Regions from separate parts of the Pantoea eucrina genome, predicted to be linked through region 2. Evidence: predicted binding sites of a transcription regulator. Region 2 holds the regulator's gene; the other holds the start of a gene.

Region 1 (4,705 bases), 1.7 Mb from region 2:
GCGCCGGCGCGAAATCATGCATCAGCTCGACCAGATTATGATGACGGGCATCCTGGCGAATACGATCATAGATATGCCTGACAGTGCGATCGGGTCCTTCCAGAAGCTGAAAGAAATGCCGGCCGTCGAATAACAGAATGCCGGTAATGTCCGACAGCGCATTTTTGGTGTTTGCGCGGGCCACGATATCTTCAAGAACTCTGACGGGAACGTGTTCATCGAGATGGCTGCGGTAAAGAATAGTGGTCAGCATGCAATTGTCCTGCCGGAACGTTATTTAAGCTCTTACATTAACCGTCGAACGGGCCGGGATGTCCAGCGCACAGAGGCTAAATCAGCATAATATTTACCGATTTATCTGATAAACGTAGCGGCAAAACAGGGGTCAATTCAATTTATCAATCGGTCGAAATGAATCTGCATCAACGATAAATATTTTCGATTGAATGGATTAATAAAAAGCGTATCTTAAGCCACTTTAGCCGGAGGAATAAAATGTTACGTGATTACCTGAAACTGGAATCAGAAGATCGTCTTGTTGAGCAGGATAAACAGACAGCCCGGAACGATCGGGAAGCCATTACCCGCTGGCAGATCACAGACAGCCAGGGCAGGGCAAAAGGGAGCGTCGTGCTGAGCGACAAATTCAACACCCGCCGCTCATGGAACGTGAACTACCGTATTACCCAGATGGATGCATCCGGCCGCATCGTTATCGATCGCCTGACCGATACGCTGTAGCGGGCCGGTGTGGGGTTTTACTGGCCGCCAGCGTGATAGTGCCGGCGCATTTCAGCCAGTACACCGATAATCTGCACCTCATGTTTGTCCGTACTGAGTACGGGATAATCTTCATTCACCGGGCGCAATAAAAAATGCTCTTCATTTTGTGAAGGGGAACGCACGCGCAGCGTTCTGACCAGCGCCTGCCCGGCATACAGCGCCAGCACCACCTCACCGGGCGCTGCAGAGCGTTGTGGTTCGAATATCAGCAGATCGCCGGGCAGAAAAGCTGGCTGCATGGAACGATCGTCCAGCTGAACGGCGACGGCGACGGCGCTGTCGCTTACCGCACTGTCACAGTAGAGAAAGCGATCGGCTTCCCGCTGCAGCTGCAGGCGGGTTTCATCCAGCCAGCCGGTAACCTGCTGCAGTGTCAGCAGCGGCACAGCCCGCACGCTGCTGTGGCTGCTGACAACCGCAAAGGGTTCCCCCTCACCATCAAACAGCCATGCCGCCGGGCACTGCAGCAGCTCTGCCAGCCGGAGCAGATGCTCGCCACGCGGCAGCGTCTCATTTTTTTCCCATTGTGAAATAGCCACGTGCGAGACGCCGACGTCTGCCGCCAGCTGCTGCTGGGTCAGTTTCAGCATTTTACGGCGTTCGCGAATGCGCTGGCCTGGCGTTTCCTGATTTTTCATCTTGACAACTCCTGAAAGGTTTACTTAAGTATACTTAAATTAAATGATTAAAGTAAACTTAAAATACACTGATCGTATGACTGGCAAGGGGAGGCCAGTGTATTCCGGGCGGAGCCCTTGCCAGTACTGAGAGGTAAGGCATGGAGAGTAGTCTCATCACCAGCGTTGGCGCACTGCTTCTCGGCGGTGGTGCAGCAGCGGTGTTCTGGAAACCATTACTGGCCGGGATTGCAACCATCGTAACCAGCAATCGTGCAGGCGGGGAGATTATCACCAGTTACAAAGAGCAGGTGATGTTACTGAAAGAGAGTCATGCGCTGATGCGGCAGGAGAATGATGAGTTGCGCATTCGCCACGATCGCAATTTGCGTCGCATCTCTTCGCTGGAGACCGATCTGCGCCTGATAAAAAATGCGCTGGGCATTTTGCTGGCAACGACTGAGACCGATCACAGCGATAAATTTCGCAGTCAGATCAATCAACTGATTACCACGCTTGAGGAGAACCGTGATGGTGCAGATAAACAGTGAATTCACGATCAGAAATCACCGGCGTCAGCTGCTGCTGGGGGGAATGATGCTGCTGTTATCGCTGATATGCATTGCCATGACCGCGATGTTTATCTACGTCAGCAATGAAGCCAACCAGCGCGTCGAAAATATCCGGGAAGAGTACCGGCAAATCTCTGACCGCCGCGAAGCGCGGGTGGCCGAACTGACAGAACAGCTGGCAGACCTGCAGCTAAAAATTGACGGAATAGTGGTGCGTGAAAAGGCCAGACCGGCTAAACGCAGCAGCTAGCGGCAGGGAAGCAGTGATGAATATTACCCGTCAGATCGCGGTATGGCTACGGCAGCGGCGGTCGTTAACCCGAAAGAAGGAGAGTACCATGAGCGAACAACAGAGCGTTAACCCGGCAGCAGCAGCGGATCCACACGATGTTTCTCCGCTGGAGAACTTTGCTAACGAGACGGCACCGGCCAGCCCGGCGGTAACGGAAGAGGTGGCGACGAGCGCAGAGGCGGCCGCGACACCAGAGGAGAGCGTACCGGCTGATGCAACACCACAACCTGTGGCAGGCGATCCCCTGACGACGGCCTCTGCCCGCGCGGATGCTGCGCCGGCAGAGGTGGCAGCACCTTCTCAGACAGAGGGAGCGTCACCCGCCGCAGCGGCGCTGGATGCCGGGGTGAAAGATTTTGTCCAGGCGTTTACGTTTGTTGAACATGGCGTGAGCCAGCTGGGAGAGGCTGCCAAAGCGGAACTGATGACGCTGGCGCGCAAATATCTCTGATGCGTAGCTATCTGTACTGACAGGGATGTCAGCCCCGGCCTGAAACCCACTTCCGACTATTCTTAATGCGGCTTCGCTATTATCGACTATCTTTAATCACTCAGACGTTATTTTAACGGGCAAAACAAGCAAAAAGGAAAATAGCATGAGCGATTCAGAAGCGATTAAAACCAAACCTGAGTACCTGCGTGATGTTACCTCACAGCTTAAAGAGATGCGTCACTACGCGCAGACCAACACTGAAACGCTCTCTGCACACTGGCTGGCCTTTGATGCCGGCGAGTACAAAGATAAAGAGTATGCGGGGCGATTTGAGCAGCTGATCAATGAGCAGAGTAAACTGCTGGAGAATATTGACCAGACTATTCAGGATTTAGAGATTGCGGTTAACCATATTGAGCAGGAGAGCTAACCGCACACGGCAGGGTGGCCTAGTCGGCCACCAGCCACATATCCGCCTCATCAAACATCTCTTCGACAATGCGCGCAACGGTCGCTTTATCGTTTTTGCTTAAATCGGTATCGATTCCGTTGCGCTCCATCGGTTTTACCCGCACTTCAGCCTCCGGAAACACGCGCTGTACCCGCTTTTCGAGCTCAGCCTGAATCATCTCGCGCGCGCCGGGCAGGCCAGCGACGTTACGCTTGTCATAAATCAGCTCTACAAACATCAGAACCATCCATCAAATAAGGTCAGGGCATCATATTACTGTAAATAAAAACAGTAGCAAGGGGTGCGGACGGCACAGGCGGAAAAAAGTGTACGCATCAACGGAGTGAGGAAAAGCGCCGGAAAAAGCCGGGGAAAAAATGAACCTCTGGAAGTGGAAAACCAGCACCACTTCCAGAGGTGGCGCAAACGCACCATTCGTTAAGGGACAATCCCTGACGGTTGTCATGCTGCGTAACTTATACAAAAACATGTCTTTGTACAACTATATTTTTCGTCTTGTACAACTTTACCGGCTATAACTCAGCGTTACAGCTCATTCTTTATACAAAACTCTTCCCACGTCATACCCAGCGCCTCAGCGTGCGTCTTCAGATAGGCTTCAATCGCTTCTGCGGCCACTGCCTTATCCGGCTCGGCGAGCTGAATAGAGAACAGGATGCCATCCAGCTTTTTCTGCCGGATAAAGGCCGCGTAGATCCGTTCGGCATGCCAGTCGCGCAGTTCACGCAGTGACATATTCGCCGCGCGGGCATCGCTTTCGCTCAGCTCATCCAGCGCGGCCTGAAAGGTGGGGTGGGCGGTGAAAAACAGGCTGCGCGCCAGGCTATAGTACTCTTCAGGGGTTTTCATGCTCGGTTCCGGGTCATTAACTCGGCGCATAGTGTAACTGCAACCTGCCGCGTTGTCAGGCGCGCCGGGTTTTGCTGCAGATCGCTTGCCTTACGCCTGAGAAAAATTATACCGTAGCCGCCATTAACGCGAGGACAGGGAATCAAAATGAAAAAGTGGATCGTGCTGGCCGCCGTCGCACTCAGCGGGTGCGCGCAGATTAACAGCTACAGTGATGCGGTAAAAACCCCGGCGCCGGCCGCGCTGCAGGGTAACTGGCAGACCGTGGGGCCGCAGAGCAAGCTGATCAGCGGCCAGGCGCTGGGCAGTCTGATTATCACTGCCGACGGCGACACGCTGGATTGCCGCCAGTGGCAGCGCGTCATTGCCAAACCGGGCAAGCTGACCCGCCTGAGCGACCGCTGGGTTAACGTCAACCGTCAGTCGCGCGTGATGCCGCTGGTGCTGGAAAACGGTGGGCTGCAGTATGATGGTCTGCGCCTGCGCAAAGTGGAACAGCCGACCGTAGAGTGTCAGCAGGCGCTGGCGGAAGTGGCGCAGCGGCCCGATGAGGCGGTGATTCAGGATATTGAGCCAGAGCTGATGAAACCGGTTGCGGCGCATACCGCGCAGTAATGCAGTAAGAGACCCTCTCCCGGCGGGAGAGGGCTGGCATTCAGCCCTGCGGCAGCCAGACGTCACCCTGCT
Region 2 (4,705 bases):
GTGTTCGGTCGCCATCTGGCGCAGCGAGACGGTGGAAGAGAAGCGGACAAAGCTGTCGCGACCGTGCCAGAGAATGGCGAAAAACTTCTGTACGCCATTCAGTACGCGCAGATGCGGCGTAGGCTCGCCCTGAATTTCACGACCCGGCGCACGGCCAAACATCACCGCCACCGGCAGCATCTGGACATCCAGCTGCGGGTTATTACGATGCAGATCCAGATAGTCGTGAAACAGTTTCACTGACTCCGGGTTCGCCACATAGTAAGGAAAGACACGCGGGCCATCATGAATAAACACATGGCGCGGCAGCAGCGTGCCGTCAATCTCCAGCGGCGCGAGCGGATCGGGCAGATCAAGCCGCAGACACTGGTTGCGTAATGTAAGCAGATCCGCCTTTGAATCATAAGGCAAAACATACATCACGGGACGAGTGGGATCGATACCGTGCTCCGAAACCGGATCGGTCGGTATGACCTTACTTTTTACCAAAATAGAGAGTGGTAAATTCAATAATTTGTAATAGAGTTTACGCCAACCTGACATAGACAACTTGAAGCCTCTTGTTAGCAAAGCGCGGCAAGCATACCAGAAAGTGCAGCGGAGATCTGTGGCTGTGCCATCGCACGCTGCGCACTCATTGACGCCAAAATTACTCAAGGGTTCCCTATTCATGGCAAATAACGTTACCGGCCTGCTGCGTATCATCAAAGCGGCGGGCTACTCCTGGCAGGGAATACGCGCAGCCTGGCAACATGAAGCGGCCTTTCGTCAGGAAGCCGTTGCAGCGGTGATTGCGGTAGTTGTCGCCTGCTGGCTGGATGTGGACGCAGTGACGCGCGTGCTGCTAATTGGTTCGGTGATACTGGTGGTGGTGGTGGAGATCCTCAACAGCGCGATTGAGGCGGTGGTCGACCGAATCGGCCAGGAGCGTCATCCGCTGGCGGGCCGCGCTAAGGATATGGGTTCTGCCGCCGTACTGCTGACGATCCTTCTCGCGCTGTTTGTCTGGATAACGCTGCTCTGGCCGCACGCATATTAAGGCCGCCCGTACCGATATATCGCTGATTTTTGCCGCAGCTGCGGTTTTCATTTCGCCAATACCTGTATATACTCACAGCGACTGTATAAACAACCAGGGGGCGGGATGAAAGCGTTAACCAGCAGGCAGCAGCAGGTCTATGACCTGATTCGCGACCATATTAATACAACCGGCATGCCGCCAACGCGTGCTGAAATCGCTTCACAGCTGGGCTTCCGCTCACCCAATGCAGCTGAAGAGCACCTGAAAGCGCTGGCGCGTAAAGGGGTCATTGAGATTGTCTCTGGCGCCTCGCGCGGCATTCGCTTGCTGATGGAAGAAGAGACAAGCGGTGGACTGCCGTTAATCGGGCGTGTCGCTGCCGGCGAGCCGCTGCTGGCTCAGGAGCACATCGAGACCCACTATCAGGTCGATGCTAACCTGTTCAAGCCGAGCGCGGATTTTCTGCTGCGCGTTAGCGGCATGTCGATGAAAGATATCGGGATTATGGATGGCGATCTGCTTGCCGTGCATAAAACCCAGGATGTGCGTAATGGCCAGGTCGTGGTGGCGCGCATTGACGACGAGGTCACCGTAAAACGCTGGAAAAAGCAGGGTGCTATCGTGCATCTGCTGCCGGAAAACAGCGATTTTCAGCCTATCGAAGTGGATACGCGCCAGCAGTCTCTGACCGTTGAAGGTCTGGCTGTCGGTATTGTCCGTACCGGTGAATGGCTGTAATACCTGGTTAGTCCCCCCGCTGCGGTCTGTGCCTGCACAGGCCGCGGTCTGCTATATTACCCCTCTGCTTCCAACCGTGGCGCCGTGCAGCTGCATGAGGCGCGTTGCCCGCAATAACAGGACTGGCTGATGCCGCTGTTTACCTCTTCTGATCGCACGCTCTGGCGCCTGGCGCTGCCCATGATCCTCTCTAACATCAGCGTACCGCTGCTGGGCATTGTGGATACGGCTATCATTGGCCACCTCGACAGCCCGGTTTACCTCGGCGGCGTAGCCGTGGGTGCAACGGCCACCAGCTTTGTCTTTATGCTGCTGCTCTTTTTGCGGATGAGCACCACTGGCCTGACGGCGCAGGCGTTCGGCGCCCGCGATAAGCCAGCGCTGGCGCGGGCGCTGATCCAGCCGATGCTGATTGCGCTGACGGCAGGCGTGCTGTTCATTGCGCTACGAACGCCGGTCAGCGAGCTGGCAGCCGCGCTGATGGGCGGCAGCGAGGCGGTGCAGCAGCAGGCACAAACCTTTATCGCTATCCGCTGGCTCAGCGCGCCTGCCACGCTGGCAAATCTGGTGATCCTCGGCTGGCTGCTCGGCGTACAGTATGCGCGCGCGCCGATGGTGCTGCTTATTACCGGCAACGTCGTGAATATCCTGCTCGATCTGCTGTTTGTTCTGCAGTGGCACTGGGGCGTGGCGGGTGCCGCAGCGGCCACCGCCGTCGCGGACTATGTGACGCTGGCCGTGGGGCTATGGATGGTGGCGCGGGTGCTGGCGCTGCGCGGCATATCATTTTCGCTGCTTAAAGCCAGCTGGCGCGGCGACGCCGCGCGCCTGTTCCGGCTTAACCGCGACATCATGCTGCGTTCGCTGCTGCTGCAGCTCTGCTTCGCCTCGCTGACGCTACTGGGCGCGCGACTCGGCGCTGACGTGGTCGCCGTCAATGCGGTATTGCTGATGTTCCTGACTTTTACTGCCTATGCGCTGGATGGTTTTGCGTATGCGGTGGAAGCCTGCTCCGGTGAGGCGACCGGCGCAGGCGATCGCAGCCGGCTGCGGCTGATCTGGTATGCCGCCTGCCGGCAGGCGGGCATTGTGGCGCTGCTGTTCGCTGTGATTTACGCCCTCTGCGGTCCGGCAATTATCGCGCTGCTGACCTCGATTGAGTCGCTGCGTGAGGCGGCTGACCGCTATCTGATCTGGCAGGTGATCCTGCCGCTGGCTGGCGTCTGGTGCTATCTGCTGGATGGGATGTTTATCGGAGCCACGCGCGGCCGGGATATGCGCAACAGCATGCTGCTGGCGGCGCTGGGCTATGCGCTGACGCTGCTGACGCTGCCGTGGCTCGGGAATCATGGTTTATGGCTGGCTATTACCGTATTTCTCGCGCTGAGAGGCATTACGCTCGGGCTGATCTGGCGTCATCACTGGCAGCGCGACAGCTGGTTCAGCGTGTGATAGCAGCCGGTCAGGCGGTAGCCCACAAAACTGGCAGTTTGTGCTGCAGCGGTTAACCTTAACGTGACAGCACGCGGGTTATACGGCGGTTCAGCCCGCGCTGTGGTGGCATACCGTCTGGCTCAGCAAACCGGGGAGAGATGCAATGAACAGAGATGAAGCGAGTGGCAGCCGGAAACAGTTTAAAGGAAAATGCAAAGAGCAGTGGGGCAAGCTGACCGATGATGACCTGAGCGTGATCGAAGGCAGACGCGAGCAGCTGATCGGCAAAATTCAGGAGCGTTACGGCTATGCCAGAGCAGAAGCGGAGCGCGAAGTAAACGAATGGGAAAGCCGGCACAACGATCCACACAGCTAGTGCCACCCCGCTTCAGAGCATAACCCGCCCGCATGCCTTCAGGCGTGTGCTCAGCCCTTTTTGCCGCGTTTTTTACTCATCGCTTCATGATCGTGCGCGCAGCCGGCGTGCTGTGTACAGGCGGCAATTTCCGCACAGTTTTCGCACAGGCCGTGCGCTTCAATTACCGTATGGCGCAGGCTGAAGTTTGCCTGGTCAGCCAGTCCCGCAATGATTTTTTCCACGCCGTGCGCCTGCTGTTCACTCACTGCGGCACAGCTGTCGCAAACCAGCATGACAGAGCTGTGGGCCGGCTCATTGAAATGATGGCAGACCACATAGCTGTTGTTGGACTCCACGCGGTGGATAAATCCCTGCTCCAGCAAAAAGTCGAGGGCGCGGTAAATCGTGGGCGGCTTCGCCTGAGGCTCACTCATACGCAGCTGATCCAGCAGATCGTAGGCGCTGACAGAACCTTTCTGCTCAGCCATCAGGCGCAGTACTTCGGCACGCTGTGGCGTAAGACGCACGCCGCGATCGAGACAGAGCGCCTCGACCTGGGTCAGCAGCTGCGCTGGGGTAAGAGTTGACATAATGTTCTCCGGCTAACAGGTGATGTTATTTTATCACACTCCATCCGCCCATGCTGTTTTTGCCTGCCCTGGCCGAAGCGTGCTGTCGATCACACTTATCCGGCAATTTTAAGCGTGTTTAGCGCGCTATTTTTGCTTTGCAAGTGACCAGATTCCCGATATGGTTCAGGCAGGCTAAAGTTATCACTGGCCTTATAAGAGCAATAATTCGCCTGAGTGGCTAAAAAAAGCGCAGTGTGACGCAATCGTGTCCAATTCTGCGAACAGCAGTGCTTATCCCTTTCAGTTCACAGCAATGAAGCGTTAGCCGCCATTCAGAATAGCGGTTAACACCATTATTTCGCCTACGCGACACTCAATAATTTTTTAAGGTGATAGCAGCCTCATGATGACAACACGCTTTACGCTGGCCCGGGTGGCTTATTTTGCTGGTTTAAACGCGCTGCTGGTTTCCTCTTCAGCGCTGGCCGCGGGAACCTGGTATGATGCGCGCAATGATGCGATGGGCGGAACCGGTGTCGCATCGTCGCACTGGAGCTCTGCCGTGCTGGCTAACCCCGCGCT

The links. Region 2 encodes LexA, which represses DNA repair genes until DNA is damaged. Its sites were predicted from a motif close to TNCTGTATGTACATACAGNA; they were not measured.
Region 1: the regulator LexA is predicted to act here: its motif matches at 3,423-3,442, upstream of LAC65_RS09140 (DinI-like family protein).

Annotation. Positions count from the first base shown of each region.
Region 1 covers NZ_CP083448.1:1,937,968-1,942,672, reverse strand. The annotation lists gene LAC65_RS09175 (diguanylate phosphodiesterase) at 1-253, opposite strand, end outside; gene LAC65_RS09170 (hypothetical protein) at 496-741, shown strand; gene LAC65_RS09165 (helix-turn-helix domain-containing protein) at 759-1,421, opposite strand; gene LAC65_RS09160 (hypothetical protein) at 1,562-1,951, shown strand; gene LAC65_RS09155 (hypothetical protein) at 1,932-2,222, shown strand; gene LAC65_RS09150 (hypothetical protein) at 2,311-2,715, shown strand; gene LAC65_RS09145 (hypothetical protein) at 2,861-3,127, shown strand; gene LAC65_RS09140 (DinI-like family protein) at 3,147-3,386, opposite strand; gene LAC65_RS09135 (DUF6388 family protein) at 3,695-4,018, opposite strand; gene yedD (lipoprotein YedD) at 4,166-4,633, shown strand; gene fliT (flagella biosynthesis regulatory protein FliT) at 4,674-4,705, opposite strand, start outside.
Region 2 covers NZ_CP083448.1:253,734-258,438, forward strand. The annotation lists gene plsB (glycerol-3-phosphate 1-O-acyltransferase PlsB) at 1-543, opposite strand, end outside; gene LAC65_RS01130 (diacylglycerol kinase) at 671-1,039, shown strand; gene lexA (transcriptional repressor LexA) at 1,145-1,759, shown strand; gene dinF (MATE family efflux transporter DinF) at 1,889-3,211, shown strand; gene LAC65_RS01145 (CsbD family protein) at 3,357-3,569, shown strand; gene zur (zinc uptake transcriptional repressor Zur) at 3,620-4,141, opposite strand; gene LAC65_RS01155 (conjugal transfer protein TraF) at 4,530-4,705, shown strand, end outside.